Linked DNA regions of Polyangium mundeleinium. The protein of the gene in region 1 binds, or shares a complex with, the protein of each later gene. Links are inferred from orthologs where the notes say so. Each region holds a gene or a part of one and is shown on either strand. Other genes may lie near its edges. The genes, in order: hisF and hisH.

Region 1 (14,662 bases):
CTGGCCGTCTCCGGGCCCCAGGGACGTTTTTGTGTCGAGCCGCGCGCCGGGGGGCGGCACGCGGTCCTGGTCGCCGGGGGCAGCGGAATCACGCCGATCCACGCCATGATGCGCGAGCTCTTGCATGGCGAGCCGGACACCACGGTGTCGCTCCTGGATTGCAACGTCGCGCCGGAGGAGATCCTCCTGCGCGCCGAGCTCGATCGCCTCATCGAGGAGAGTGGAGGGCGATTGGACGTCGTACACGTTCTGGAGCAAGGCGCCGCGGGCATGGGCGGGCTCCCGGGGCGCCTCGACGCCGCGCGAGCGACCACGTTGCTCGGCGAGCTCGCCCAGGGAAAACCTGCCGAATTCTACGTATGCGGCCCCGAGGGCCTGATGGCGGTCGTGGGCGAGGCGCTGCGGGCGCTCTCCGTCCCCCCCGAGCGCATCTTCCAGGAGTTTTTCGCTCGTCCCGACGCGGCGGGCGACACGCAGGCGCAGCTCGTCACCTTGCGGCTCGACGGCAAGGAGCATTGGGTGCCCGTCCCGGCGGGCGCGACGATCCTCGAAGCCGCGACTGCGGCGGGCGTACCCATCGAGACCTCGTGCCGCGTGGGGGATTGCGGCACCTGCAAGCTTCGATGTCTCGCCGGAGAGGTCGAGCAGTCGTGCGTCGAGGGGTTGAGCCCCGACGAGGAGCAATCGGGGTACGTGCTGGCCTGCGTGGCCCGCCCGCGCACGTCGGGCGTGGTGCTCGCGGGGCCTTGACCTCGACGAGGCCGTTCCCTCGTCCGCGCCGACCTCGAGGGTCCCCGGGAAGTTGGCCCTCGGGCCTCGCGGGCGCTAAGCGCGCTGTGTGCTGGCCAAGCGCATCATCCCGTGCCTGGACGTGAAGGACGGACGCGTCGTCAAAGGCGTCCAGTTCGTCGGGCTCAGGGATGCGGGCGACCCCGTCGAGGCCGCCCGGCGCTACGACGAGGCCGGCGCGGACGAGATCACCTTCCTCGACATCACGGCCTCCCACGAGAAACGCGGGACGCTGCTCGACATGGTGCGCGCAACCGCCGACCAGATCTTCGTGCCGCTGACCGTGGGCGGCGGCGTGGGGAGCGAGCGCGACATCGAGGCGTTGCTCGACGCGGGCGCCGACAAGATCGCGATCAACACGGCCGCGGTGCGCGAGCCGGAGCTCGTGGAGCGGGCGGCGGCGCGCTGGGGCGCGCAGGCGATCGTGGTGGCGATCGACGCGCGGCGGGTCGGGACCGAGGAAGAACCGGCACGGTGGACCGTCGTGACGCACGGGGGGCGGCGGGAGACGGGGCTCGACGTGGTGGCGTGGTCGAAGCGGATCACGGGGCTCGGCGCGGGGGAGATCCTGCTGACGAGCATGGACCGGGACGGGACGAAGGCGGGCTACGATCTCGCGCTGACGCGGGCCGTGGCGGACGCGGTGAGCGTGCCGGTGATCGCGTCGGGGGGCGTGGGGACGCTCGAACATCTGTACGAGGGGCTCGTCGTGGGAGGGGCAGACGCGGCGCTGTGCGCGTCGATCTTCCACGACGGGACGTACTCGGTGGCGGAGGCGAAGGCGTACCTCGCGGGACGCGGAGTACCGGTGCGCATTGGGGAACCGAGGAGAGGTGGGTCGTGAATCGGGCGAACGTGACGCTGACGGAGGTCCTCGGGGCCGCATCTGCGCGGGCCGCGGCGATGGTGCCGGAGAGCGCGGGTTACCTCGTGCTTTCGCTCTGTGACGCGCTCGGGAATCTGCCGATCCGGGTGGACCCGAAAGCCGTGACGCTCTCGGCCGAGGGCGTGGTGGCAGTGGACCGACAAGGCGAGGTGCTGTCGGGCCCGGAGGCCGCGCGCGGGCTGCGGGCGCTTCTGGCGAGGCTGCTCGCGGTGACGGCGGGCGGAGCGCCGGGGCTGCATGCGGTGGCGAGGCCACGGGCGCAGGCCGCCGAGCGAGGTCCGGGCATGGTGGCGGCGGAGATCGAGGCCGCGCTGGTGCCGCTGAACCGGGGTGCCGCGAAGCGGACGCTGGCGAGGCTGGCGAAGGAGACGGCGCGCGCGGTGGAGGCGGGGCTTTGTGTGGAGCCGGCACCACTGCCGGCGCCGGTCGTGGTGGAGGCGCCGGTGGCCGTGGTCGTGCCCGCTCCCGCTCCCGTGGCCGCTCCCGTGGCCGCGCCCGCTCCCGCTTCCGTGGCCGCGCCCGCTCCCGCTCCCGTGGCCGCTCCCGCTCCCGCTCCCGTGGCCGTGTCGAAACGGCCCATCTCGATCGCAGCGATCCCTTCCCTGTCGCCGGATCTGCTCTTCACCGCGCCGCCCTCGGGTCCGCTGCGCGAGGCGACGCCGACGCTCCAGGACCCGATGTCCCTGGAGACGACCGACGCGACGCCGCTCTGCAGCGTCGACCTCGCCTTGCTGGAAGCACCCGCCGAAAGCGAGCACTCGAGCCCCGCAGCCGCGGTGTTGCCCGCGTCGGAGCCGGTCGTCGCGCAGATAGCAGCGCCCGTGGCGCCCACGGTATCCGATTCGACGTTGCTTTCGGCGCGGGAAGCGGCGGTCGAGCTCTTGCCGCCGCCCTCGGCGTCGCCCGCGGCCGCGCCGGTGTCCGTGGGGGACGCCGGGGTGCGCGTGGTCCACGAGTCGACATTGCCGTGGCCGGTCGGGCTCGGGATGCGGCCGCCGACGCCGCAGCCGGGATCGGCGCGGCCGATGGTGGCGCCGTCGGTGCGGGCGGAGGAAGCGCGCGTGGAGGAAGCACGCGTGGAGGAAGCGGCGGCCGTGGTGCATACGGTGCCGTCGGAGCAGCCGCCTTCGGCCGAGGAGCTGCTCAGCTTCGAGTTCGAGGTGCTCACGCCGTTGCCTTCGCCCGCCGTGGAAAAAGGCGTGGAGGCGCTATCGCCGTCGGGATTCTCGGGCATGGTGGAGGCGCTCGATCATCCTGCGACGGAGCCCCCCGCGTCGGTGGAGCCGTCGGTTTCGGTGGCGCCGTCGGTGTCGGTGAAGGCTGCGGTGGTCGTGGTGGAGCCTGTGGTGGCTGCGGAGCCTGTGGCGTCTGCGGCGCCGCCGGCCGCCATCGTGGAGGAGCCTCCGGCGGAGGCGGTCGTAAAGGCGGCGCCCGTGAAGGCGGGGCCGGACCGCGTGGATGAGCTTCTCCAGCGGTTCGCGCTGCCGGAGGGCGGCGAGGAGGCGATGTTCCGGGCGACGGCGTCGAGCTTGAAGGAGCTCGCCGGGCTCGTACCGACACCCTACGCGCCGGAGGTGATGCCGGCGATCCGGATTGCGGCGCGGTCCGAGGGAAAAAGCCCGGAATGGCTGCCGCAGGCGCCCAAGGAGCCGGCGGAGATCCTTCCGGCGCCGCTGGTGCCGGTTTCGCGGAGAATGGGGACGCGGGTGCTCGTGCCGCTCGCGCTCCTTTTGGTGGTGCTGGCAGGGACGGGCGTGCTCGCCTGGGCCAAGCCGGGGATTTTTGCGCGCGTGCCCGAGCTCTGGAAGGCGACGCCGAGGGATGCCGCCGAGAGGCCGGTGGCCGCGACGGACGAGGGGGAATGACGCGCGCGATTCAGCGCGGCGTTACCCTCGCTCCAACCATTCCTTCGTCGCCGCCGCGCCATTGGCAATGAGCGTGTCCTGCGTCGCCTTCGGCAGCTTGAATTCGGTCGTGGAGACGCCGGCGTCGTCGATGAAGATCGTCCGCGCGAGCGCGGCCGCGTCGAGGTGCAAGAGCGTCGACGACGTCAGGATGAACGAGACCAGCGCCTTGCTGTAGTTCTGGAAATCGTTGATCTCCATCCGCGGGAGGCGCCAATCCGTGCGGGCGGCGTCGTTCTCCGCCTTCGTCCCGAGGCAAAAGCCGAGCGTCCCCTCCTCGACCTCCGGCCCACGCGGCTGGTCGCCGAGGACAGGTGTTTTGCGGAGGCGGTCGAAGAGGTCGATCGGGTAATTCCACGAGACGCCGCCGTCGATATAGAGGTCTCCATTGAACGAGTACGCCTCGAAGAAGAGCGGAATGCTCATCGACATGCGCACGGCCTTGTACAAGGGGACGTCGGGGTGGGAGGCGGCCGAGAAGACCTCGGTCATGCGGCGCGAGAGGTTCGTCGTGACGACGTAAAGGTTGCGCGCGCGGCCAGGGCACGCCACGGCGAGGGCCGCCAGTTCGGCGAAGGTGAGGTCGGGCTGGGCGCGGCCGGTCAGGCGCTCGGTGAGGTGCGCGATCTGGTTGCGGATCCAATCCTCGGCGGTCTTGCCCGGATTCACGCCGTAGCTGTCGAGGAGGCGCTTCGCGTCCCCGATGAGCCAGCCCTTGCCGTCGATGAAATCGGAGAAGTCCGTCTCGCGCAGGATCTTCTCGAGCTCCACGGCATCGACGCCGACGGCCAGGAAGGCCGCGGTAATCGCGCCCGCGGAGGCGCCGGCGACCTGCGTGATGCCCCCGAGGAGCCCCCTCCGCTCGAGCTCCGCGATCGCGCCGGCATACGCGATCCCCTTCATGCCCCCACCCTCGAACACGAGATTCCGGATCTCCATGACACGAGCCCTCCATCGGACAGGGTATCCGGGGCGGGGGGCGGAGATCATCTCCAAAGGCAAGCCCAAGCCTCGGCGATGAGCCTCCGCCAAGGTCCCGACCTCTCCGACGCCTCGGCGATGCGCCTCCACCGAGGTCCTGACCTCGCCAAAACCTCGGCGCTGAGCCTCCGCCGAGGTCCCGACCTCCCCGAAGCCTGGGCGCTGAGCCTCCGCCGAGGTCCCGACCTCTGCGACGCCTCGGCGCTGAGCCTCCGCCGAGGTCCCGACCTCGCCACAACCCCGGCGACGAGCCTCCGCCATGGAAAGAAAAAGGCCCCCGTGCATGCCGCACGGAGGCCCTCTTCAACGATGGTTGCTGGTCAGGCCCGCTCGAACAAGCCCGCCGCGCCCATGCCGCCGCCGATGCACATCGTCACGATCGCATACCGCCCACCGCGGCGGCGCAGCTCGTAGAGCGCCGTCGCCGTGAGCTTCGCGCCCGTGCAGCCGAGCGGGTGGCCGAGCGCGATCGCGCCGCCGTTCACGTTGAGCTTCTCGTCCGGGATGCCGAGCTCGCGCTGGCAGTAGACCGATTGGCTCGCGAACGCCTCGTTCATCTCGACGAGGTCGATGTCGGCGATCGAGAGCCCCGTCTTCTTCAGGAGCTTCTTCACCGCCGGCACCGGGCCGATGCCCATGATCGACGGATCCACGCCCGCCGTGACGAACATGCGCAGGTAGCCGAGCGGCTTCACGCCGAGCGCGTCCGCCTTCGCCTTCGTCGTCACGATCGCCGCCGCCGCGCCGTCCGAGAGCGGCGAGCTGTTGCCCGGCGTGACCGATCCGACCGTCGCGAACGCGGGCTTCAGCGCCGAGAGGCCTTCCAGCGTCGTGTCCGGGCGCGGCAGCTCGTCGCGCGTGAACTCGAACGCGATGCGCTCGTTGCCCTTGTACCGCACGCCCGTGACGGCCACGATCTCGTCCTTGAAGCGGCCCGCCTCGATCGCCGCCGAGGCCTTCTTCTGGCTCGCCAGCGCGAACGCGTCCTGATCGGCGCGCGCCACGTTGAAGCGCTTGGCCACGTTCTCGGCCGTGATCCCCATCGGCGTGTAGACCGTCGGGTACCGATCCATCGCCTCGGGCGAGACCGAGATCTTGTTGCCCGTCATGGGCACCATCGACATGCTCTCGACGCCGCCCGCGATGACGATGTCCGCGTACCCGGCCTCGATGCTGCCCGCCGCGAGCGCGATCGCCTGCAGGCCGCTCGAGCAGAACCGGTTGATGGTCATCGCCGAGACCTCTTCGGGCAGGCCGCCGAGCAAGCCGACGGGCCGCGCCACGTTGAGCCCCTGCTCGCCTTCCGGCATCGCACACCCGAGGACCAGGTCGTCGACCTCCGACGGCTTGATCTGCGGCACGCGCGCGAGCAGGCCCCGAACGACCTCACCCGCGAGCTCGTCGGGGCGCTTCTGCGCGAGCGCTCCCTTGTGGGCCCGGCCCACGGCCGAACGAACGGCCTCCACGATCACGATGTCTGCCATGGTCGTCGCCTCGCCTAGTTCCGCAGGGGTTTGTTGGTCATCAGGATGGACTGCATGCGCGCCTGGCTCTTCTCTTCGCCGCACAGGCTCACGAAGGCCTCACGCTCGAGCTCGAGGATCTCGTCCTCGGTCACGTCGTGCGCGTTGCCGCTCGCGCCGCCGCAGAGCACGACCGCGAGCTTGGTCGCGATCTTGGCGTCGTGCTCGGTGGCATAACCACCGGCGACGAGCGTGTCGACCATCATCCGGAGCGTCGCGATGCCGCTCTCGCCCGGCAGCCGGTACGCACGCGGCGCCGGCGGGTGGTAGCCCGACTCGGCCATGCCGATCGCCTTCGCCTTCGCCTCGGTCAAGAGGCGCGCCTTGTCGAAGGAGACGCCGTCCGTCTTGCGGAAGTAGCCGAGCGCCTTCGCCTCGTCCGCGCTCGTCGCGACCTTCGCGAGCGCGATGTTCTTGAAGACCTGGGCCACGATCTCCAGCGTGTTGATGCTCGCGCCCTCGGGGATGCCTTCGAGCGCGCGCCAGAGCATGTTCAGCGTGCCCGCGCCGCCCGGGATCAGGCCCACGCCGACCTCGACGAGGCCCGCGTACGTCTCGGCCGCCGCCTGCACGGCGTCCGCGCCGAAGCAAAGCTCGAGGCCACCGCCGAGCGTCATGCCCCACGGCGCCGCGACCACCGGCACGCGCGCGTACTTCAAGCGCTGCGTCGCGTACTGGTAGTTCTTCACCATCGCGCGGATCGACTCCCAGTCCTTGCTGCCGGCCGCCATCACGACCAGGAACAGGTTCGCGCCGACGCAGAAGTGATCGCCGTCGTTGGAGATCACGAGCCCGCGGAAGTCCTCCTCGGCCTTCGCGGCCGCGAGCGAGAGCATCGAGATCACGTCCGCGTCGATGCTGTTCGCCTTCGTCTTGAAGGTGAGCCCGAGGATGCCGTCGCCGAGATCCCACGCCTCGGCGCCGTCGTTCTTGAGCACCGGCGCCTCGCCCTTCTTCAGGATCGAGAACGTCGCGTTCCGTGGATCCACGACGCGCTTCACGTAGGCGCCCTTCACGAGGTCGTAGACCTCGTCGCCCTTGTAGAAGCCCGTCGCGCCCGAGGCGCGCATCTTCTCGATCGAGGCCGGCAGCGCGATGCCCTCCGCCTTCATGCGGTCCGTGGTCTCGGCGAAGCCGAGCGCGTCCCACGTCTCGAAGGGCCCGAGCTCCCAGTTGTAGCCCCACTTCATCGCGTCATCGACCGCAGTCACGTCGTCCGTGATCTCGCCGATCCGCCGCGCCGAATACGCGAGCGACTTCGAGAGCACCTTCCACGCGAACGCGCCGGCCTTGCCTTGATCCGCGACGAGCTTGCGCACGCGATCCGCGGGCGCGTCGATCTTCTCGATCGACTTCGTCGCCTTGCGGATCGCCTCGTCGCCGCCCTTCGCCCGGTACTCGAGCGTCTTGACGTCGAGCGTCTGGATCTGCCCGTCCTTGCCCTTCTTGTAGAAGCCGCCCTTCGTCTTGTCGCCGAGGATCTTCTTCTCGAGCATGGCGCGGGCGAACGCCGGGGCCTTGAAGACCTCACGGTCCTCGTCCGCGGTGAGCGACGCGTAGCAGTTGTCGGCGACGTGCACGAACGTGTCGACACCAACGAGATCCGCGGTCCGGAAGGTCGCGCTCTTCGGGTGGCCCATCGCGGGGCCCGTGATCGCGTCGACGTCCTCGGGCTCGAGGCCGAGCTCGAGCATGCCCTGGAGCGTCGCCAGCATCGCGTGCACGCCGATGCGGTTGCCCACGAAGTTCGGCGTGTCCTTGCCGACGACGATGCCCTTGCCGAGCACATCCTCGCCAAAGCGGACCACGCGCTCGAAGACGGCGGGGTCCGTGTCGGGCCCGGCCACGAGCTCGAGGAGCTTCATGTAGCGGACCGGGTTGAAGAAGTGCATGACGAGGAAGTTCTTCCGGAACGCCTCGCCGCGACCCGTCATCATCTCCGCGATGCGCAGGCCCGAGGTGTTCGATGCGACGATCGCGCCCGGCTTCACGAGCGCCTCGAGGCGCGCGAAGAGGCTCTGCTTCGGCTCGAGCTTCTCGATGATCGCCTCGATCACGAGGTCACAATCCTTCACGCGCTCCAGATCGTCCTCCACGTTGCCGACCTCGACGAGGCGGGCGAAGGACGGGTGGAAAAAGGCGGCCGGCCTGGCCTTCACGGCCTTGTCGAGCCCGCCCTGCGCCCACGCGTTGCGGGCGGCGCGGTCGTTCTTCTGAGCATCGCCGGGGTTCGGGGCGGAGGCCCCGAGCGTTGAACCCGGCGGGACCATGTCGAGCAGGACCACGTGGATCCCGGCATTCGCGAGGTGGGCGGCGATGCCGCTGCCCATGACCCCGGCGCCGATGACGGCTGCACGGTGGATTGGCTTCATCCGAGAAGGCTCCCTGGTTGTCGTTGCCGGCAGACGGGTACCGCGGAGGCCGGCCGGTGTCTACGGACAGATGCCGCGACGCGGCAGGTAGGGGCGAGCGAGCTTCTTGTCCACCCTGGCCCGCTCACACACCACGAAACGTCCGGCGCATCTCGGCGAGCCAGGCGCGGGCGGGGGCTTCTTCAGGGAAGAAACGGAAAGCGAGCTTCCTGTGCGCAAAGATGCGGGCCGCGTTCGCGATGAGCTCCGCGACGACCCGGAAGCGGAAGCTGCCGCCGACGAACGCGGTCGCCTGCGCGCGATCGTCCCGGATGGCCGCGATGCTGCGGCGGCATGCGGGCTCGACGTCCTCGACGCGGCGTAGATCCGCGAGGGTCAAGAGGTAGCGCTGATCGGAGAGCAGCTCGGTGCGCATCGCGGCGTAGTCCGCGACGTGGGAGGCGCGGATCACGCCGCGGAAGCTCAGGACGAGCAGATCCGGCGGCTCGATCGTCGCGACGTGCTCGCCGATCACGGCTTGCCGCAATGCGGACATGAGCCCATCTCACCGAGCACGACCTCCCGCGGCAACGGCCGGGCCGGTTTTCCGCGCTCAAACTGGACGAACACGTCCCCGAACGCCGCCGCCTCCTCCGCGTCGTGTGTCACGAGCACCGCCGGAAGCGAGCGCCGCGCGAGCGCCTCCCTGAGCGACCGGCCGATCGAGAGCCGCGCCGCGCGATCCAGCGCCGAGAGCGGCTCGTCGAGCAGGAGCAGCCTCGGCTCGGCGGCGAGCGCCCGCGCGAGCGCCACCCGCTGCCGCTCCCCGCCGGAGAGCGCGTCCACGCGCGCCCCGCGCAGCGCCGAGAGCCCGAGCTCGTCGAGCAACGCGAGCGTCGTGGCCCCGGGGTTTTTGCGCGCGGCGCGGGGCAGGCCAAAGACCACGTTGCCGAGCACGTCGAGGTGCGGAAAGAGTGCCTGATCCTGGGGCACGTACCCGATCCGCCGCCGCTCGGCCGGCACGTGGACCCCGCGCATCCAGTCGTCGAGGGCCTCCCCCGCGAGGCGCACGGCGCCACGCTTCGGCCGGATCAGACCGGCGATCGCACGCAGCGTCACGGTCTTGCCCGCGCCCGAGGGGCCGAACAGGACGAGCACGCCCGAGGGCAACGAGAAGCGCGCCTCGACGGTGAACGCCGCACCGCCGCGCCCCACGGTCACCTGCAGATCGACCTCCAGCGCAGGCGCGTCGCTCATGCCGGTGCCCGCCCTTCTTTGGGCCCGAGCAAGCCGGCCACGAGCACCACCACGACCGAGATCCCCGAGAGCACGGCCACGTAGAGCCCGGCGCGCGCGTCGTCGCCCTCCTGGAAGGCCGAGAAGATCTCCACCGGCATCGTGTTCGTGCGGCCCGGGATGTTGCCCGCGAGCATCAAGGTCGCTCCGAACTCGCCGATCGCCCGCGCGAAGCCGAGCACGAGCGCCGCGAGCACCCCGCGCCACGCGAGCGGCAAGGTCACCCGAAACACGACCTCCCACGGCCGGAGCCCGAGCGTGCGCGCCACGTCTTCGAGCTGCGATGGCACCGCCTCGATCGACGGTTGCGCCGTCTTCACGAGGATCGGCAGCGCCACGACCGCCGACGCGAGCGCCGCGCCGGCCGGCGAGAACACGAGCCGCAAGCCGAGCCCCTCCTCCAGCATCCGCCCGAGGAGCCCCCGCCGCCCGAAGACCACGACGAGGAAGTACCCGACGACCGAGGGCGGCAGGACGAGCGGCAAGAGCACGAGCGCGTCGACGAGCCCGCGCAGCCTGTACCGGACACGCGCCTGCAAGAGCGCGACCGCGAGCCCGATCGGCCCGACGAAGAGCAGCGCCAAGCCGGCGACACGGAGCGAGAGCAGGATGGGGAACGACGTGGACGACTCCACCGGCGGCGATGCTAGACGCCGCGGCGCGCGTGGGCCAGCGATGCGCGCTCGGCTTGACGCCTCGCCCGGGCAAACGATACCGTCTCTCATGTCCGGCGTTTGGAAGCCCCTGCGGGGTTTCGCGTGGCCTCTGGCCGGCGCGGCCGCGCTCTTCGGGGCGCCCCCGGCGTACGCGCAGCAGGAGGCGGCGGCCGAGGCCCTCTTCGACCGAGGTTTGGTCGAGATGCAGGCCCGCCATTTCGACGTGGCTTGCCCCGCGTTCGCCGAGAGCCAGCGCCTCGATCCGCGAGCAGGGACCTTGTTCACCCTCGCCGAATGCGAGCGCCTCTGGGGCAAGATCGCCTCGGCCTCCGCCCATTACGCGGAATATCTGCGGCAAGTCGACGCCATGCCGGCGACGCTCCGGCCCAAACATGGGGCGCGCGCGGCCATCGCCCGGAAAGAAAAAGCTGCGATCGAGCCCTCGATCCCCAAGCTCACCCTCGTCCTTCGCGGAAAAACCCCGGACGGGGTCCGGGTGACGCGGGACGGGTTCGAGCTCGGGGCGGCCTCGCTCGGCACGGCGCTGCCCGTGGATCCGGGCGAGCACGTCCTCACGACGCAGATGCCCGGCGCTTCGCCGGTCGAGACGCGCGTGACCGTGGCGAAAGGCGAGTCGAAGACGGTGGAGCTCGACGTGCAGGCAGCGCGCCCGACGGAGCCGGGAATCCCTCCCCTCCCCTCGACCCACCTTCGCTCCCCCGAGCGCCCCGATCATGCCCATCGCGGGGTCCCGACCTGGGCCTGGATCGCCGGGATCGGGGGCCTCGCCGCGGTCGGCGGGAGCATCGCGTTCACCGTCGCGCACATGAACGTCCGGAGCGCCGTGGCGGAGCGCTGCCCCGATGGCACGTGCGACGCGCCCGGGCTCGCCGAGGCGTACCGCGCGTCGTGGAACCGCGACCTCGCCCTTTCGCTCACGTTCGGCGCGCTCGGCGCGGCTGGCGTTGGCCTCGCCGCCGTGGGCTTCGTCCGGACGTACGGGGCCGCCAAGACGACCGAGGCCGTGACCTTCGTTCCGTGGGCCACGAAGGGCGCCGGCGGCGCTGTCGTCCTTGGCCATTTTTGAAAGGACGCGTTTCATGCGAAGGGCCTCGCCGTCCGCGCTCGCACTGCTCGTCGCGCTCCCGCTCCTCCCAGCCTGCGCGCCGGCGCTCCTGGATCCGCTCCCGACGTGGCAGGAGGGTCCGGTCGGCACGTTCGAGGCCGCGGCGGTCGTCAAGGTCGGCGGCACGGGCGCGCGCGCGCTCACGGGCGTCGCGGCGCGGAGCTCGGGCGAATCTGTCGTCGTGGGCCATTGCAGCGGCGAGCTGCTCCTCGGCATGAACCCCGCGCCGTGTGACGCCGAGGAGAACCTCTTTCTCCTCGAGCTCGCCCCGGCAGGCGGGCTGATTGCGTCCGTCGTCACCGGGGATCTCGGCTCCGTGCGCCCCCGCGCGACGGCCGCGCGCGCGGACGGCGACATCGTCCTCGTCGGGGATCTCGCAGGCGCCTTCGATTTCGGGCCGAGCCGCGTCGAGAGCGTGGGCGGGCGGGACGCGTTTCTCGCGAACCTCACCGGATTCAACCCGGGAGGGGAGGTCCTCGGCGAAGCAAAACGTTTCGGGGATGTCGGGGAGCAACGCGCGACGAGCGTGGCGACCACCGCAGACGGCGGTACGATCCTCGCGGGCATGTTTTCGGGTACGATCGACCTCGGCAGCGGTCCGCTCGCGAGCGAGGGTGATTATGACGTTTTCGTCGCCTCGCTGAATGCCGCGGGAGAGCCCCGGTTCGCCACGCGGCTCGGCGGCCCGCTCGCGCAACGAGCGGCGGCGATCGCGGCAGGCCCGGACGGCGGGGCCGTCGTGGTCGGCGATTTCGAGGGCTCGCTCGATCCGGCAAGCGCGGCGGTCGAGAGCGCGGGCGGCAGCGACGTCTTCGTGGCTGCGCTCGACGGCGCGGGCGAGGTGCGATGGATGCTCGCGCTGGGGGACACGGGCGACGAGGAGGCGGCCGGCGTGATCGTGGATCCCGCGGGGCAGACGTTCGTGTTCGGGAGCTTCTCGGGCCGCGTGGGGCGTGGCGCCACGCTCGCCGCGACGTCGGCGGAGCGCGCGGCATTCGTCGCGACGATCGATTCCAAAGGCGCGCTCGTCAAGGTCCGGAGCTTCGGCGAGACCGGCGTCACGCGCGCCAGGGCGATGGCCGGGACGCCGGACGGAGGCGCCATGATCGCGCTCGATTACACAGGCCGTGTCGAAGTGGGGGATCGTGTCTTCGAGAGCCAAGGCGCCGAGGACATGCTCGTCCTCGAGCTCGACGCGTCCCTGCGGACGCTGCGCGCCGGCTCCTTCGGGGGCAAGTATGCGCAGCACGCGACGGGCATTTCCGTGAGCGAGGAGGGGCGCGTCTTTTTGGTGGGTGATTTCGAGGGAACCCTGACGGCCGGGGACGACATGATCAGCGCCGAGTCGTTCGAGCCGTTCTGGATGCGGATCGATTGACGGAGCGGCGAGCGGCGAGGACGGCGAGGCCCGCGAGGATCGAGGCCCAAAGCTCGGGGCCCGCGGCGGCGGTGCTCCCGACCCGGCAGGCGCACCCGGACACGTCGACCACGGGGTTCGGGCAGGAGAGCCGCGGGTCCAGGGGACACGAATCCGCGAAATTGGCGACGCCGTCCCCGTCGATGTCGGCGTCACACGCATCCCCCACGCCGTCGCCGTCCATGTCGCTCTGCTCCACATTGGGGACGCCGGGACAAACGTCGTTCGTATCGGCGACCCCGTCCCCGTCGTCGTCGACGGCGTCGTCCGCGTCGCACGCGTCGCCGACACCATCCTCGTCACGGTCTTCCTGCCCGGCGTTCGGCGTCATCGGGCAGTTGTCGCCCATCTCCGTGGGAATCCCGTCGCCGTCGGGATCGGCGTCACACGCGTCGCCCACGCCGTCGCCGTCCTGGTCCCCCTGCTCGAGATTGACGACGTCCGGGCAATCGTCGTACGCGTCGGGCACGCCGTCCCCGTCTGCGTCGGCGCTGCACCCGTTGCTCGGCGCCCCGTCGCAATCGCTGTCGATCGCGTCGCCGCACACCTCCGCCGTCGGCTCTCCGGGCGTGGCGTTGCACTCGGTCGCGCCATTGCCGTCACACACCAGCGCGCCCGTGCTCATGCAGGCGCCGATGCCTGCGCTGCACGCGTCTCCCTTGCCGAATCCCTCGTCCGTGCAGCCATTACAATCGTTGTCGATCTCGTCGCAGGTCTCCCCGACGAGCGAGCTTTCGAGAATGCTCGCGAGGGCCGTCGTCAGCGCGGCCTCGTCGGCCGCCGCGATCGCCTTGCTGGTCCCCCCCGCGTTCGCAATGGCGTCGTTGACGGCGATGCTCCCGAAATCGACGACATGCGTCTTCACGCTCCAGGAGATCCCTCCCTTGGAGAACCCCGTGAGCAAATCCGCTGCCGCGTCCGCCGCGTCCGCCGCGTCGTCGCAGCCCTCGGTGCCGGCGGTGAGAAGAATCACGCGGAGCGGTCGACAAGGCCGCTCTCCCGCGTCGGACAAAGGGGACGGGAACGACCGGTTTCCGTTCGGGCTGGTCCAGCCGACCGACAGGTATCGGTACGCGTCCCGCAACACCCCGTTGAGCGGTTTGCCGCCGGTGGCCCACACCTCCTTGGGGATCCCGCCGGACGGCGCGCAGGTGTGGTCGACCCATTGCAAGAGCTCCGGGACGTTCGAGGGGTCGAGCGGCGGGGCATAAAAGTTGTCGCGCCGCACCGGCACCAGGATCTCGGCCCCGCGCCGGTCCGCAGAGCTCGGCAGCGAGCTCGGCTCCGGCCCGCACCCGGCCTGCGGCGAGCCCCCCCCGCCATAATCGAGCCAAATGCACGAACCGTTTCCGTCGTTGCCGCACGACGACGCGCAGGTCAGGACCGTCCCGCGGGCGAACGCGGCGAGGCCGATGCTCACCTTGTCGCCATACGCCTCGACCGTCTTCTTCACCGCGCACTTCGCGTGCCCGATACGCGTGGTCGGGTAGCCGCAGGAGTTCGTCACCGCGGCCCCTCCCTGCATGACGCTCGCCGTCATCGCGCTCGACGAATCGACGGCAATCAGGAAATAAGGCTTCGCGCGCGCCGGCCACATCGCCGGCTCCAGGGCACACACGGCCGGATCGGCGCGCACGACGTTCGGGAAAAAACTCGCCGCCGCGAACGCGGAGACGACCACGCAGGCGCCTGCGCCGCGCGACCCGCGCCGCATGGCGCTCCGAGCGTCCCCC
Region 2 (14,923 bases), 1.1 Mb from region 1 along the record:
CTCATCCCCGGCATCCGGAGATCGCAGAGGATCACGTCGAACCGCTGCGCCGAGAGGGCTTCCATCGCGCCCTGCGCCCCGCCCGCCACGGAGACCTCGTGCACCCGGCCGATCTCCTCGGCGAGGGCACGCGCGAGCGGCGCCTCGTCCTCGACCACGAGCACACGCACGCCGCTCTTGATCGAGCGCGGCGGCGTCGAGGGCATCGGCGGGATCGACGAGTCGCCCCGGCCTGCGGCGGGCAAGACGATCACGAAGCGCGCGCCGCGCGGCGGCTCTTCGGTCTCGACGGGACTCTCGACGTAGATGCGGCCGCCGCTGCGCTCGATGATCTCGCGGCTGATCGAGAGGCCGAGACCCGTGCCCGCGCCGGGCTCCTTCGTGGTGAAGAAGGGATCCCATATCCGATCGAGGATCTCCGGCGAGATCCCGACGCCCGTGTCGCGCACCTCGATCTCCACCGTGCGTGGATCCTCGCTGCGCGTCGTGACCGTGACGGCGGGCTCGCCGGGCGCGTTGCGCGGGATCGCCTGGGCCGCGTTGACGAGCAGGTTCACGAGCACCTGCCCGAGCCGGCCCTCGTCGATGATGACGGACGGCACGTCGCCGAGGTCGCGGACGATCCGCGCGCGCTCGATGATCTGGCCCCGCGTGAGCGAGAGCGCGCTCTCCACGGTGCGGTTCACGTCGACCGCGATGCGGCGGGTGCCGGCCGGCGCGCGCGCGAACATGCGGAGGTCGCGGACGATGTCGACGATGCGACGCGTCGAGTCACGCAGCTCGCCGAGCATGTGGTGCACCTGCTCGGAGACGGTCGCGCCGAGCTCGACGCCGGGGCCGTCGAGCATGCGGGCCATCATGTCGATGCCGAGCAGGATGAACGCGGCGGGGTTGTTGATCTCGTGCGCGACGCCGGCGGCGAGCGTGCCGAGCGTGGAGAGGCGATCGGCCTGGATGAGGCGCGTGCGCGCGGCGTGCTCGACGCTCACGTCCATGAAGAGGCCCTCGATCGCGACGACCTCGCCACCCTTGCCGACGAGCGGGTAGATCGTGCCGCGCGCGGTGATGGCGTGCGCGCCGCGGCGCGCGAGGCGGGCCTCGTACGGCGAGGAGCGCATGCCCGCGCGGGCCCGGAGAACGGCCTCGTCGTAGGCGGCGGCGCCTTCCTGATCGACGTGCACGCCGCACAAAAACCCCGGCGTGGCGAGCGCCTCGTCGAGCGGGACGCCGAGCAGCCGCTCGGCGCAGTGGTTCAGGTACACGAGCTCGAGCGTCCTCGGATCGAGCCGGAAGATCACGAGCGGAGCGTTGTCGAGCAGCGTGCGGTGCTGCTCTTCGAGCTCACGAATGCGCGCGAGGTGCGCGACCACCTCGCCTTCGCTCGCCTCCCACGCCGAGAGATCACGCAGGAGCGCGTGGCATGCGACGAGCGGATCGTCCTCCACGGCCGTGATCGTCACGGCCACGGGCAGCCGGCGCGCCTCGCCTTCGGGCGTACGCGCGACGAGGACGAGGCGCGCGTCTGGCTGCGGCAACCCCACGGCCGGATCGGGCTCGGGATCGAGGAGCGAGCCGATGCTCCGGCCGATGAGCGCCTCGCGCGCGTGGCCCGTGAGCGCGAGCGCGGCGCGGTTCGCGTCGGTGACGCGGCCGCTCCGGTCCCACGCGAGCATCGCGTCCCCCGAGGTGTCGAGGATCATCGCGAGCCTGCGCTCCCGCGCGGACCGAAGCGAACGTTCGATGCTCGCGCCGAAGATGTCCCCGATCTCCTCGATCATGTCGACCGGCGCCCGGCTCGCGGCGCCCGGCTCCGCGAACGTCATGGTGAACGTGGCGAGCGCGCGCTTCCCATCCGGCGAGCGCACGGGCGCGGCCACGTAGGACCGGTAGCCAGCCTCGCCGACCGAACGCTCGATCTCGTTGCCGAGGCGCGTGTCGTCGCAGATGTACGGCCGAACCTCGACGTAGACGCGCTGGTAGAAGCTCGGATCGAAGGGGATGCGGGCGCCGAAGCGGACGTTGCCGGGCAGGTTCGGATCGGCGGTGTCGGTGTAGAAGCGCTGGTGTCCCTCGTCGTCCGGCAGGAGCACGGCGATGGAGGCGAACGAGAGGTGCGCCGCGAGCGTGCGCGAGAGGTCCTCGAACGCGGCCGACGCGAGCAGGCTCGGGTGACGAGCCGCCACGCGGAGCACGGCGTTGAGGACGACGAGCTTGTCCGAATCGGGCACCAATCCCTCCCTCATGGAAGCGCGCCCCCGGCTTTCGTGGCCTCGGGGACGGCCGGCGCGGGTGCGCCCGTGCAACGAGCATACAAGCTCGCCGCGGCTTCGCGTCGCGCACGTGGCACGTCTTTCCGCGCGACGTAGGCGAGCGTCATCCGCTCGGCGGTCGGACGATCGTCGAGCGCGCAGGCCGTGACCAGGCGCAGGCGCTCGGCCTCGGCCGCGACCCGACCGATCACGAGGCGGCGTCCGAGCGCGCGATCCAGCCGCCGGGCGGCCTCGGCGAAATCGCCGCTGCCCACGTAGCTGCGCGCGAGCAGGTAGTCGGGCAGGCCGTCGTCCGTCGCGCTCGCGGCCCACGCGCCGAGCTCCTCCGCAGCGCGCACCTTGTCGGGCCCGTGGCCCGTCGTACCCACGAGCAGGGCGACGATCGCGTCCTTGCCGCGCGGGTTCTGTGTGGCTTCGAGCTTCACGTCGAGGGTGCGGAGCGGGTCCTCTTCGACGGTACGGGACATGACCTCGCGATAATGCACCATCGCGCGCTCGTGATCGCCCTCCGCGAGCGCGATGTCGCCGAGCTCCTCCAGGGCGCGGTCGCGGACGTGACGGGAGAAACGCGCCTCGTCGGCGATCGCCTGGAGCTCGGCCTTGCCCGCATCGGGCTTGCCGAGACGAACGAGGGCGCGGGCGATGGAGACGCGCGCGCCGCTCTCGCCCGGATCGAGCGCGAGGGCTTCGCGGAGCGCCTCGATCACGCCCTCATCGTCGCCGCGGGCCTTCTGCTCCTCGGCGCGCTTGCGGCAGGCGTCGACCACGTGCGGGCACCGCCGGCCGAAGATCCCGGGCCGCTCGAAACGCGCGCGCGCCTGGGCCACGGCCGCCTCGGGCAGCACCACGCGATCGAGGTCCTCGTGAAACGACCGCTCGAGCTCGTCCCAGCTCGCGCCCGTGATCTCCGGCAGCGGTCCGCCGCCGTACCACGCGCGCACCGCCGCCGCGCCGTACCGTTCCTTGACGAACCCCACGAACGCGCCGCTCGCCGTGTAGGCGACGCTGGAGTTTTCCCCGAGAAACCCGAGCGCGAAGAGGCGCGAGAGCTTGGGGAGCTTGCCGAGGTCCTTCATGGCCTTGGCCCACTCACGGGCCGAGAGCGCGCCCTCGTGTGGCGAGGTCGCGACGGCGATGCCCTCGATGAGGCCGGGGTTCGGCAAGAGGCCGCCGAGGCTGCCGGCGATGCGGAAGGGCCCGCGGCCGAACGATCCGGCCATCACGTGCGCGATCTCGTGGCCGAGCACGGGGTGCGGATAGCCGTTCTGCTGGACGTAGACTTCGTTCCGCCAGGGCTTGGCGATGTAGGTGTCGGCCGCGCCCATGAGCGCGCCTTTTTGCGCGGGATCGGCGAACAAGTACGCCGTGATCTTGGCGGGCCCTTTCGTCTCCAGCCACGCCTCCTGCGCGACGACGTGCGCAGAGCAGTCCCGCGCGAAACGAAGCGCGTCCTCGCGGGGCATGCCGCGCGGGTAGACGACGTCGCAACGCTCGCTCTCGACCCTGCCGCCAAGCGTCTCGGCGATGCTCATGGGCGTGTGCCAGTGCCCGAGGCGATGACCAAAGAACGTCATCCCGAGGCTCGCCGCAGCCGCGAACACGCCGAGCACGATCGCACTCGGCTGGTTGATCGAGCGGCGCGCGAGCTTGCCTTCGTCCGTGCGCGCGAGGTGCGACGCGAGCACGGCGCCCGCGAGGAGCGTCGCGGCCGAACCCGCTCGGTACGCGTAGAGCCCCGAGGCGTCGATGACCGTGTCGTAGAGGCTGCCGCTGAAGTAGCCGACGAACGGGTCGTACGCGAAGACCATCGGGCTCGTGTAGAAACGGACGAGCGAGACCCCCACGGACGCGAGCGGCGCCGCGAGCGCAAGCAGCACCGCGCAGAGCCGCCGCCGCTTCACGCGCCCCGCGATCTCGCCCGCCGTCGCGCCCCAGGCGCCCGCGAGCAGCGCGCCGACCCCGGGGCCGAGGGCAAACAGGACCGAGCCGGAGAGCGGATCACAGAACCCCGCACGCAGGCCATGGACGATCGTGACGAGCCACGCGACGCCCACGAACAGCGCGCCCCGCGCGAGGCCCGAGGCGAACGCGTCGAACGGCGCCGGGCGTGCCTTGCTCGTCTCCAGCGCCGTCGTGATCGCCGCGGCGCTCGGCACGACGAGTCCCGCGGCGAGCGCGCTCTCGTAGCCGGGCCCATCGAAGAGCGGCAGAAACCCGATCGCGCCCACGAGCAGCACGACCGCCCCGATGCCGATCGAGGACGGCCGCGCGCTCGCCAGTCGTTGGAGGTTCACGCTCACGCCAGGGGCGGCGGCGTGCTCACGGACGTTTGTCGCGGGGGTTCGAGCACGAGCGGGAGGATCTCATCCATCGCGTTGACGAGCGTCACCTTGACCTCGTCGAGGATGTCCTGCGGCACGTCTTCGAGATCCTTGCGGTTCTTCGCGGGGATGATGACGTGCTTGATGCCGGCGCGGTGCGCGGCGAGCAGCTTCTCCTTCACGCCGCCCACGCTCATGATGCGGCCGCGCAGCGAGATCTCGCCCGTCATCGCGATGTCCGAGCGCACCGGGCAGCCGAGCAGGAGCGAGCAGACCGCGGTGAACATCGTCACGCCCGCGCTCGGCCCGTCCTTGGGCGTGCCGTGCTTCGGGATGTGCACGTGCAGGTCGATGTTCTTCAGCCACTCGGGATCGAGGTGCAGCTCGCCGGCCTTGCTGCGGACGAAGGAGACGGCCGTCGTGGCCGACTCCTGCATCACGTTCTTCATGTTGCCGGTCAACACGACGTTGCCCTTGCCGGGCATCTTGGTGGCCTCGATGAAGAGGATCTCGCCGCCCGTGGGCGTCCACGCGAGGCCCGTCGCCACGCCCGGTTCGAGGTTGCGCTCGGCGATCTCGGGGCGATGCTTGTGCGGGCCGAGGACCTTCTCGACGTGCTCGGGCGAGACGACCTCCAGCACCGCGTTGCCTTCGGCGAGCTTGACCGCCGTGGCCCGACAAACCGCCGCGATCTCGCGCTCGAGCCCGCGCACGCCGGCCTCGCGCGTGTAGTGGTCGACGAGCGTGGCGATGCCGGGCTCGGTGAACTCCAGCCGCTCGTCCGTGAGGCCGTGCGCCGAGAGCTGCTTCGGCACGAGGAACTCGCGCGCGATGCCGAGTTTGTCCGTGCGCGTGTAGCCCGGGACCTCGATGACCTCCATGCGGTCGAAGAGCGCAGGCGGGATCGTTTCGCGGTTGTTCGCCGTGGCCAGGAACATCACCTGCGACAGGTCGAACGGCATGTCGAGGTAGTGATCCTGGAACGTCGAGTTCTGCTCGGGATCCAGCACCTCGAGGAGCGCCGCCGCCGGATCGCCGCGCAGATCGACGCCCATCTTGTCGACCTCGTCGAGGACGAGCACCGGGTTCTTCGTGCCGGCCTTCTTCAGCGCTTGCAGGATGCGACCCGGCAAGGCGCCGACGTACGTACGGCGATGGCCGCGGACCTCGGCCTCGTCGCGTACGCCGCCGAGCGCGATGCGCTCGTACTGGCGGCCCATCGCGCGGGCGATCGAGCGGCCGAGCGAGGTCTTGCCGACGCCGGGCGGCCCGATGAAGAGCAGGATCGGGCCCTTCTTGTCGGCCCGGAGCTGCCGGATCGCGGCGTACTCGACGATGCGCTTCTTCACCTTTTCGAGGCCCATGTGGTCCTCGTCGAGGCAACGGCGCACCTCCTGCACGCTGATGCGATCGACCGTCGTCTTCGACCACGGCAGGTCCGCGATCCACTCGACGTACGTCCGCGTGACGTTGTACTCGGCCGACTGCTGCGCCATCGAGCGCATGCGGCCGAGCTGCTTCTTCACGACCTTCTCGACCTCGGGCGGGACCTTCGCGCGGCGCACACGCTCGCGCAGCTCCTCGATCTCGTCGTCCTCGCCCGCCTCGCCGAGCTCCTCGCGGATGCTCTTCATCTGCTGGCGCAGGATGTACTCGCGCTGGCTCTTGCCCATCTCCTCCTGGACCATGGAGGAGATCTCCTTCTTCACGCGCAGCACTTCGAGCTGGCGACCCACCATCGCGAGCACGAGCCGCACGCGGGCCTTCACGTCGAAGGCCTCGAGGATCTCCTGCTTGTCGGCGACGGACGCCTGCGCCTGCGGGAAGTTCGAGGCGATGAGATCGGCGAGCGCGCCGGGCTCGCGCACGTTGTCGAGGATGCCCGCCGTGTCGCGCGGCAGGTTCGGCATGAGCTGCAGGACCTCGCGCGTCGCTTCGCGCAGGCCCGTGCCGAGCGCGTCGAGCTCGACGTCGCGGACGAGCGACTCGGGGATGCGCTCGATCTTCGCGCGCATGTACGGCTCGAGCGTGACGATGTTCTTCACGCGGAAGCGGCCGAGCCCGTTCAGGACGACGGAGTAGTTGCTCGGTCCGAGGCGGATCACCTTCACGACCCGCGCGATGGTGCCGACCGTGTAGAGCTCCTTGAAGGTCGGCTCGTCGATCTCGGGTGAACGCTGGCTGATCACGCCGACGAGGGCCCGCTCGCGGCCGAGGAGGTCCTCGACGAGCCGGACACTGCGGGGACGCCCGACGTTGATCGGGACCACCGACATGGGAAACAATACGGAATTCCGCAGCGGGAGGATCGGGACGCTATCCTCTCCCGAGGAAGAGGGTGGTCGAGAGGGGGGCGCGCCGTTCGAGGCCATACGCGCGACACCCTAGTACATTTTTTGCGGACCCGCTCGTAACGCGCAGGCCCGGCGCGGGTCGCGTCAGAAGTCGCGAATTTTCCAGAGCCCGTGCTCGCGAACGAGGGCGACCGTACCGCCGGCGCCGTAGGACATCGACGCGCTGTCGCCGGTCTCCTCGATGACGGCCGTCGGCAGCGCGGTGCGGATGGCCTGGACAATCCGGTTGATCTGTTCCTTCTGCGGGCCTTCCCAGGCCGCGCGAAGTTTTTCCGCCGTGAGCTCCGTGCCGGTCGTCTTTGCGGCTGCGGCGTCGTCTTTTTTTCCGGCCGGCGGGGCGGCCTCGGGCGTCGCGGCGGGCGCTGGCTCTTCGCCGAGGGCGATGCCTTCTTTTTCGGCGTCGGGGACGTAGCGAAGGACGACGTCGTAGCGCTTGCGCTCGAAGGCCCGCAAGAAGCCCGCGAGCGCCTGGCGCGGCGTGGCCTGGCTGTAGAGGTCGATCGCGGCGGCGTCGATGCGCCATTTGCCGTCTTCGTAGACGAGGAGCAGCTCGTCGCCGTTCGGCAAGCTCACGGTGGCCGTGACGAGCGGATCACTCGAGGGGCGCGAGACGGCGCGGGCGATCTCGATGACCTCGTCCGGGCTCTCCTTCACGGCGCGGCGAAACGCTTCGAGCGACATCGAGCGCTTGGCGTCGTCGGAGAGCAGGCGATAGGCCTCGTCGACGCGGCCTTCTTCGAGGGCGCGGGCATAGGCGCGGAGCGTGTCGCTGGGCCCTTGCTGGACGAGGGTGCTCGAGCTGCAGGCAGTGCCGAGGAGCGCGAGGGCGACGAGCCAGGCGGGGAGCTTCACGAGGCGGGCATAACACATCCTGGGCGCAGGAGCTTCGCCTGGGGCGCGCCCGGGGGCTACGATGGCCGCCATGCCGCGTGCTAGCCGGGTCGAACGCGTGACCCACGAGACCCGCATCGCCGTCGAGGTCGATCTGGACGGGACCGGAAAAAGCCGCATCACGACGCCGCTGCCGTTCCTCTCGCACATGCTCGATCAGATCGCCCGGCACGGGCTCTTCGACCTGACCGTGGAGGCCCAGGGCGACGTGGAGATCGACGGGCACCACACGACCGAGGATCTCGGGATCGTGCTCGGCTCGGCCGTCGCGCAGGCGCTCGGGGACAAGGCGGGGATCACGCGTTACGGCGAGGCGACGTTGCCGATGGACGAGGCGCTCGTGACGTGCGCGCTCGATCTCTCGGGTCGACCGTATTTCGTGTTCCGCGTACCGCTCCCGAAGGCGAAGGTCGGGACGTTCGACGTGGAGCTCGTGCCGGTGTTTTTCGAGGCCTTCGCCCGATCGGCGCAGTGCAACTTGCACCTCAGAATGCACGAGGGCGAGAACCTGCACCACATCATCGAGATCAGCTTCAAGGCATTCGCGAAGGCGCTGATGCGGGCGACGCGGATCGATCCACGCGTGGCGGGCGTGCCGTCGACGAAGGGAAGCCTCTAGCCATGGCGCGGGTCGTCGTCGTGGATCTCGGGATGGGGAACCTGCGCAGCGTGGAGCGGGCAATCACGCGCGCGGCCGAGGATCGCGGCGTGGCGAGCGAGGTCGTTCGCAGCGGGCGAGCCGAAGACGTGCTCGGCGCGGACAAGATCGTGGTGCCCGGGCAAGGCGCGTTCCGCGATTGCGCAGCGGCGCTCGCGGGCGAGCTCGGCGAGGCGTTGCGGGAGGCCGTGCGCCGCGGCAAACCCTATCTCGGCATTTGCTTGGGGCTGCAAGCGCTGTTCGCGTCGAGCGAGGAGGCGCCGGGGGCCACGGGGCTCGGTGTGTTTCAGGGCGCCGTGCGGAGGCTCAATCCAGGGGCGGGCGCGGACGTGGTGAAGATCCCGCACATCGGCTGGAATCGGCTGGAGATGAAGCGGGCGCCCGAGGGCGCGCTCGGCGCGTGGGGATCGGAGGCGCCCCACGTGTACTTCGTGCACAGCTATCACGCGGTGCCGGAGGATCCGTCGATCGTGGTGGCGACGGTGACGCACGGGCCGAACGTGGTCACGGCGGCGGTCGCGCGGGACAACGTGACGGCCGTGCAATTCCACCCCGAAAAGAGCCAGGGCGCGGGGCTCGTGCTCCTCGGGGCGTTCGTCGCGGCGTAACGATTACCGCTCGAAGAACATGGCGGTGAGGCGCGGATAGAGCTTCCGGACGCCGGGGACACTCGCGGCCATGGACGAGAGCACGTCCCAGTGATCGCGGTGGTAGACGACGACGCCGCTCTCCGAGCGGAACTCGCTCACGCCCGGGGCCGTGATGGTGAGGCCCATCGGGCCTTCGATCGTCGCGGTCCACGCGAGCATGAAATGAGGCTCCTCGCCGACGAGCGCGAGGTCGTCGAAGCGCATTTCCCGGAGGCGCTTGAAGAGGTTCTCGTTGATGCGGAGGAAGCGGTCCTTGCCCGTGACGTCATTGAAAGGATCGACGAAGCGGACGTCGGGCGCGTAGATCGCGTCGAGGTCCGCGAGGACCTTCTCGCGGCGGATGTGGTAGGTGGCGAAGAGCGTGAGGATGCGCTCGGGCAGCGTGGGCATGCTGCCCGATATACCATTTCAGCTCACGCGATGATCTCGGTGAGCATGCCCTTCGGCAGCTCGGGGTCACCGAAATCGTCGAGCGGGCCTCCCGCGGCGTTCTTGCAGCCGAGGGCAGCGCCGATCGTGCCGAGGAGACGGCCGTTGTGCACGCCGTTCACGTCGACGTACTGGCCCGTCTTCAGGTAGCCGTTCGCGCCGCCCACGAGGACGTACGGGACGTCGGTGTACGAGTGGTACTTGTTGCCGAGATCGTTCAGCCAGACCGCGACGCCGAAATCGAGGAGCGATCCGGAGCCGAAATCGTAGGCCGCGAGTTTGTCGAGCAGGTACCTGAACATCCGCGCGTGGATGCGGTCGATCTCGTGGTGGAGCAGGTACGCGCCCTCGATCGGCGGGCCCTCGGAGCCGTCGCTGTCGATGCGGTGCGAGATCTTGTGGAAGCTCTTCTGCCGGACGCCGTTGATGTAATACTCGGTGCTGTCGTTGCCGTCGCCGATCTGGATCGTCGCGGCGCGCGTCGTGCCGCATGCCATCGCGAGGGCGATGATGTCCATCTGCATCCGCGCGACCTTCTCCAGGTTGTCGTTCGAGCGCGCGTCCGGGCTCATCACCTCCATCGCCGCGACCTCTTCCTTCGTGAGCGCGCACTGGAGCCCGATCTCGAGGTCCCGGATCGACTGGAAATGCAGGTCCAATCGATCCCGGTCGGCCTTGCCGAGTTCCTTGCGCGACATGAGCGATTGCATCTGCTCACGCACGAGGTCGTTCACGCTCTTGCGTTGCGCGGCGAGCCGCTTCAGGACCTCGGGGTCGAGGTCCGAGAGGCCGAAGAGCGCCTTGTAGGCGTTGATCGGGTTGTGCTCGGCCGCGCGGATGACCTTCGCGTCGCGGTACGAGAGCACCTCGTTGATGTAGCCGGCCTTCTTGCCCGCATACAACGTGAGGGGCTCGACGCCCGCGGCGTTGAGCTCGCGCGCGATGCGGTTGTCGATCGACTCGCCCATCGCCAACGACTCGTTGCCGACCGGGTCCGTGGAGACCTTCTGCGCCGTGAGGCACTGGTTGCCGCCGCCGGAGTGGCCGCAGCCGTTGCCGGGGAACGCGAAGTTGATGCCCTTCACCAGGAGGAGGCGCGAGGCATACGCGCTGAGCTCGCTGACCGTCCGATCACTCTCGGCGTTCAGCGACTCGGTCGTGAGCGCGCCGGTCTGGCTCGGCCAGAACATCTCGGGCTCGTCGTTGGTCTGCTGCACGACGCCGTTCGCCTGGCGCATGAAGATCGCGAACGGAGGGACGTCGCCCGCGCCGGCCTCGGCCTTGCGCGGCGAGAAGCTCTCGAGGAACGGGAGCGCGAGGGAGACGCCGAAGAGACCTCGAAGCAAATGACGGCGATTCATGGCGCGACCTCCACGGGGCGGCGGGTCGAGAAGGCGTCGGAGGAGATGAGCTCGAGCAGGAGCTCCTTGACGGACATGCCGGTGCGCGAGGCCTCGCCGAGCGTCGCGATGAGCTTGGCGTCCTCGACCACGGCGTCCCTGCCGTAGGCGAACTCGAGCCAGTTCTTCGCGAAGCACTCGTTCGCCTCGCGGCTCTCCGCGAGCAACTGGCTCCACGTGTTGGCATCGCTGAAGTTCACCATGCCGCCGCCGAGCGGGTACGCGTCCGCGGCGTCGACCGGGAAGCCGTTGTCCTCCGACCGGTAACGGCCGATCGCGTCGTAGTTCTCGAACGCGAAGCCGGCCGGGTTGATGAGCGTGCCGTGGCACGAGGCGCCGCACGTGCCCTTGCCCGTGTGGCTGGCGACGATCTCGCGCGTGGTCTTCCCCTCGACGGGCGGCAGCGGCGGGACGTTGTTCGGCGGCGGCGGCAAACGCGCGCAGAGGACGCGCAGGTTCACGAAGACGCCGCGGTGGATCGGGTCGGACGCGCGGGCCGTGCCGTTCGCCGCGAGGAAGCCGGCGCGGGTGAGGATGCCGCTGCGTTTTTCTGCGTCGAGCTCGACCTTGCCGAACTCGGCGCCGTTCGGCGCGTCGACCTCGTAGATGCCCGCGAGCCTGTCGTTCACGAACGCGGTGCGCGAGGTGAGCAGCTCGGTCAAGCCACCCTCCTGCTCGAAGACCACGTCCTCGACGAAGAGCTCGGCCTCGCGGACGAGGTCCTTTCCGATCTCGGGGACGAACTCGGGGAAGACGGCGGGATCCTTGTAGAGATCCTCGAACTTCCTCCAGTCGAAGAGCTGGCGGTGGAACGCGAGGACGACGTCACGCGCCTGCGGATCCGCGAGCATGCGCTCGGCGTGGGTGCGCAGGCCCTCCTTCGTGTCGAGCTCGCCCGCCGCGGCGGCCTCGAAGAGGACGTCGTCGGGCATCGTGTTCCAGAGGAGATACGAGAGCCGCGATGCGCGCTCGTAGGCGCCGAGCGGGATGAGGCCGTCGGGGCGTGGCTCGCGTGTGCCTTCGACGCGATAGATGAAATGCGGCGACTGGAAGAAGGCCGAGAGGACGTGCTCGACACCGGCGAGGAAGGGGTCGCCTTCGATGAGGCTCGGGGCCTCGTTGAAGAGCGCGACGAGTTTGTCGACTTCCTGGCCGGTGAGGGGCCGGCGATACGCGCGCTTGCCGACGGTCTCGATGAAGGCGCGGGCGCGGGCCTCGTTTCCTTGTCCCTCGTCGGCCGGCACGAGCGCGTCGACCTTCGCGGGATCCGAGACGACCAGGGCCGCGAGCTCCTCGGCGGCGCGCTGGTAATCGGCCCACAGGTTCGGCGTGACCGAAAGGACGGCCTCGTTGTTGTCGAAGACGCCGCCGAGCGGGTCTCCGGTGAACGACGCCGAGAATCCGGGGCGCGCTTCGAGGCGCAATACGTCGCGCACCGAGTTTTCCCACTGCGCGTGGGTCAAGCGCGGGAAGGCGCTGCGCTCGGGTATCGATTGAACGGCTGCTTGATCCTCCGACGAGCCGCCGATCGTCCCGACGCACGCGGGCAAGAGACAAGCGAGGACGAGCGCTCCGGCGCGCAGGAGCGTCGGAATGCGGCGCATGACGGAGGAAGGGGCGCTAAAAGTCTCCATGCCGGCCACCTCCAGGGCTTTGGCAATCACGGTGGTATGCCGGGCCTCCACGGGCGTCAACGCGCAAGCACGGCGTCCGATCCAAGGATCTGCCGATTCTTTTGGAGTTCACACGAATTTCGCAATGGCAGAGGATTTTGCTGCCGAGAACGTCCTTGCGGAGGTCTTTACCCCCGGGCGGGGGCCCCTGTAGGCTCACGCCGTGCTTTTGATGAACGCGGTGCCGCGAAGGGCGGCGAATCGCTCGCGATCCACGCGAACGGCGGCGTGGGCCTTCGCGCTCGGGACGCGCCTCGCGGCGCCCCTCCTCGGCTTCGTGGCGGCGAGCGCGCCGGCCTCGGCCTCGGCCGCGGCCGCGGAGCCGGCGGCGAAGAAAATCTTGGCCGTGCACGTGGAGGGCCCGGACGCAGGCTCGGTGCGCGGGGACATCGAGGCTGCGTTGCCCGATCGGATCGTCGTGGCCACGACGAAGGAGTTTTCGGCGGCGCTGCGCAAGGCGGGCCAGTCGAAGCCGCTCGGCGCCGCGATGACAAACACGAAGCAACGTGATCGGCTCGTGCCTCGCGTGCAGCAAGCGGCGTCGATCATCGGCGCGGGCGCGGTGCTCGTGGGCATCGTGCAGAAGGCGCGCGGCGAGACGCGCGTGCACCTCGTGTGGGTGAACGCGGAGGACGACGCGACGCCGGTCGACGCGGCGGTGTCGCTGAAAGGCTCCGAGGACGAACGGAGGAAGGCGATCGCCGCGGCGATCTCGAGCGCGGTCGAGACCTACGCGCCGCCGCCGCCGCCCGAGCCGGCGGACACGGCGGCGCCTCCGCCGGCCGAGACGAAGCCGAAGGTGGAGGAGGAGCCTGCGGCGCGGGTGCGGCATCAGGCGGGCTCGTCGATCGTGTCGGCGGAGGTCGGCTTCGAGATCGGCGGGCGCGTGTTCACGTACTCGGACGGGATCTCGGGGAACCTGCGGCGCTATGACGTGTACGGCGCGCCCGTGGCGGCCGTGGGGGTCGAGGTGTTCCCGGCGGCGATGACGACGGTGCCGGTGCTGCGGGATCTCGGGCTCTCGCTCGGGTATGCACGCGCGTTCGGGCTGCAATCCGCGACGGAGGGCGGCGAGCCGGTGGACACGGTCTACCAGCGGATCACGGCGGCGCTGAAGTACCGGATCCCGCTCTCGCGTCCGACGGGGCCGGTGATTGGCGTGCTCGGCGGCGTCCGGTGGCAGACGTTCGAGATCGACGCGCCCGGCGCGCTCGGCAGCCAGGTGGCGAACGTGGACTACCTGGCGATCCGCGCGGGCGTCGACGGGTGGATCCCGATCGGGCCGGTGGCGGCGATCCTCGGGTTCGAGTGGCTCGAGCCGCTCACGACGGGCGCGGTGTACGAGCGTTTCTCGGGGGCGAAGGTGCACGGGATCACGGCGGCGGCGGGGCTCGCCGTGCGCTTCGAGACGGGGCTGCAGATTCGATTGACCGGCCACTACGACCGGTTCTTCTCGGACTTCGATCCCGTGCTCGGCGACGCGTTCGTGGCGGGCGGCGCGCTGGATCAGTTCTTCGGCGTCCGGCTCGGCCTGGCCTACATGGATTGAGGAGACGATGATGAACGCGCGCTTCTTCCGTATCTGCGTCGCGGCGCTCTCCGCCCCCTTCGTCGTCGCGCTCGCGGCGGGTTGTCCGGGTACGTTGACCGAGGAGGAGAAGGCGATCTTCCAGGGCGGCGGGGCCTGCCCGGATGTGCCTGCGATGCTCGCGGCGAAATGCGGCACGGCGAACTGCCATGCGGCTGGCTCGACGACCGTGGACCTGGCCTCGCCGAACATCGAGTCGCGGCTCGTGAGCGTCGCGGGGACGGAGTCTTGCGGGAGCGTGATCCTGGCGAACCCGATCGATGCGGCGGGCAGCCTGATCTACGCGAAGCTCGTGGATCCGCCGCCGTGCGGGCTGAAGATGCCGCTCGGCGGATCGATGAGTGATCTCGAGATCAACTGCGTGAAGCTCTGGATCGAGAGCCTCGATCCAAACGCGGGCCCCGGCTCGGGGGGCGCCGGTGGCATGGGTGGCATGGGCGGCGCCGGTGGCATGGGCGGCGCCGGCGGCATGGGCGGGATGTAAGAGACGCGCGCACGCGACCAGAAGGCGCCCGCACGCGACCTCGATGACGCGTGCACGTGGCAAAAGACACGTGCGCACGCGACCTGGAGACGCGTGCACACGACCTGGAGACGCGTGCACACGACCTGGAGACGCGTGCACACGACCTGGAGACGCGTGCACACGACCTGGAGACGCGTGCACACGACCTGGAGACGCGTGCACA

The links.
Region 2: the proteins of hisF (region 1) and hisH are in contact, whole or in part, in a crystal structure (PDB 6RU0), measured with the Thermotoga maritima proteins. The link is inferred for Polyangium mundeleinium from one-to-one orthologs. Residues at the interface, in WP_004080486.1 of Thermotoga maritima: Met1, Leu2, Ala3, Arg5, Ser40, Glu41, Asp45, Glu46, Ala70, Glu71, Ile73, Asp74, Ile75, Pro76, Phe77, Asp98, Lys99, Ser122, Gln123, Glu161, Thr195, Leu196, Asn247, Arg249, Glu251; in WP_004080484.1 of Thermotoga maritima: Asn15, Arg18, Arg22, Arg117, Leu118, Pro119, His120, Met121, Gly122, Trp123, Asn124, Asn134, Gly135, Tyr136, Tyr138, Val140, Tyr158, Glu180, Lys181, Ser182, Ser183, Lys184, Ile185.

What each region holds. Positions count from the first base shown.
Region 1 is NZ_JAQNDO010000001.1:3,648,369-3,663,030, reverse strand. What follows is about bases 1-2,735. They hold hisF (imidazole glycerol phosphate synthase subunit HisF), read left to right. Parts: upstream 1-838; coding sequence 839-1,633; downstream 1,634-2,735. Other genes in these bases: POL67_RS14645 (hypothetical protein), read left to right, coding at 1,630-2,735; POL67_RS14655 (ferredoxin--NADP reductase), read left to right, coding at 1-750. Outside these bases: more of POL67_RS14645, read left to right, coding at 2,736-3,540; POL67_RS14640 (patatin-like phospholipase family protein), read right to left, coding at 3,562-4,518; POL67_RS14635 (thiolase family protein), read right to left, coding at 4,881-6,044; POL67_RS14630 (3-hydroxyacyl-CoA dehydrogenase/enoyl-CoA hydratase family protein), read right to left, coding at 6,059-8,455; POL67_RS14625 (hypothetical protein), read right to left, coding at 8,580-8,990; POL67_RS14620 (ATP-binding cassette domain-containing protein), read right to left, coding at 8,966-9,691; modB (molybdate ABC transporter permease subunit), read right to left, coding at 9,688-10,365; POL67_RS14610 (peptidase associated/transthyretin-like domain-containing protein), read left to right, coding at 10,454-11,473; POL67_RS14605 (hypothetical protein), read left to right, coding at 11,487-12,890; POL67_RS14600 (thrombospondin type 3 repeat-containing protein), read right to left, coding at 12,847-14,662.
Region 2 is NZ_JAQNDO010000001.1:4,765,409-4,780,331, reverse strand. The notes cover bases 7,284-10,279. They hold hisH (imidazole glycerol phosphate synthase subunit HisH), read left to right. Parts: upstream 7,284-8,457; coding sequence 8,458-9,102; downstream 9,103-10,279. Other genes in these bases: POL67_RS18995 (DUF1552 domain-containing protein), read right to left, coding at 9,558-10,279; POL67_RS19000 (nuclear transport factor 2 family protein), read right to left, coding at 9,106-9,534; hisB (imidazoleglycerol-phosphate dehydratase HisB), read left to right, coding at 7,868-8,455; POL67_RS19015 (hypothetical protein), read right to left, coding at 7,284-7,797. Also shown: POL67_RS19030 (ATP-binding protein), read right to left, coding at 1-2,228; POL67_RS19025 (tetratricopeptide repeat protein), read right to left, coding at 2,240-4,564; lon (endopeptidase La), read right to left, coding at 4,567-6,963; more of POL67_RS19015, read right to left, coding at 7,030-7,283; more of POL67_RS18995, read right to left, coding at 10,280-10,934; POL67_RS18990 (DUF1592 domain-containing protein), read right to left, coding at 10,931-12,607; POL67_RS18985 (hypothetical protein), read left to right, coding at 12,810-14,195; POL67_RS18980 (hypothetical protein), read left to right, coding at 14,203-14,718. UniProt on the Escherichia coli protein: IGPS catalyzes the conversion of PRFAR and glutamine to IGP, AICAR and glutamate. The HisH subunit catalyzes the hydrolysis of glutamine to glutamate and ammonia as part of the synthesis of IGP and AICAR.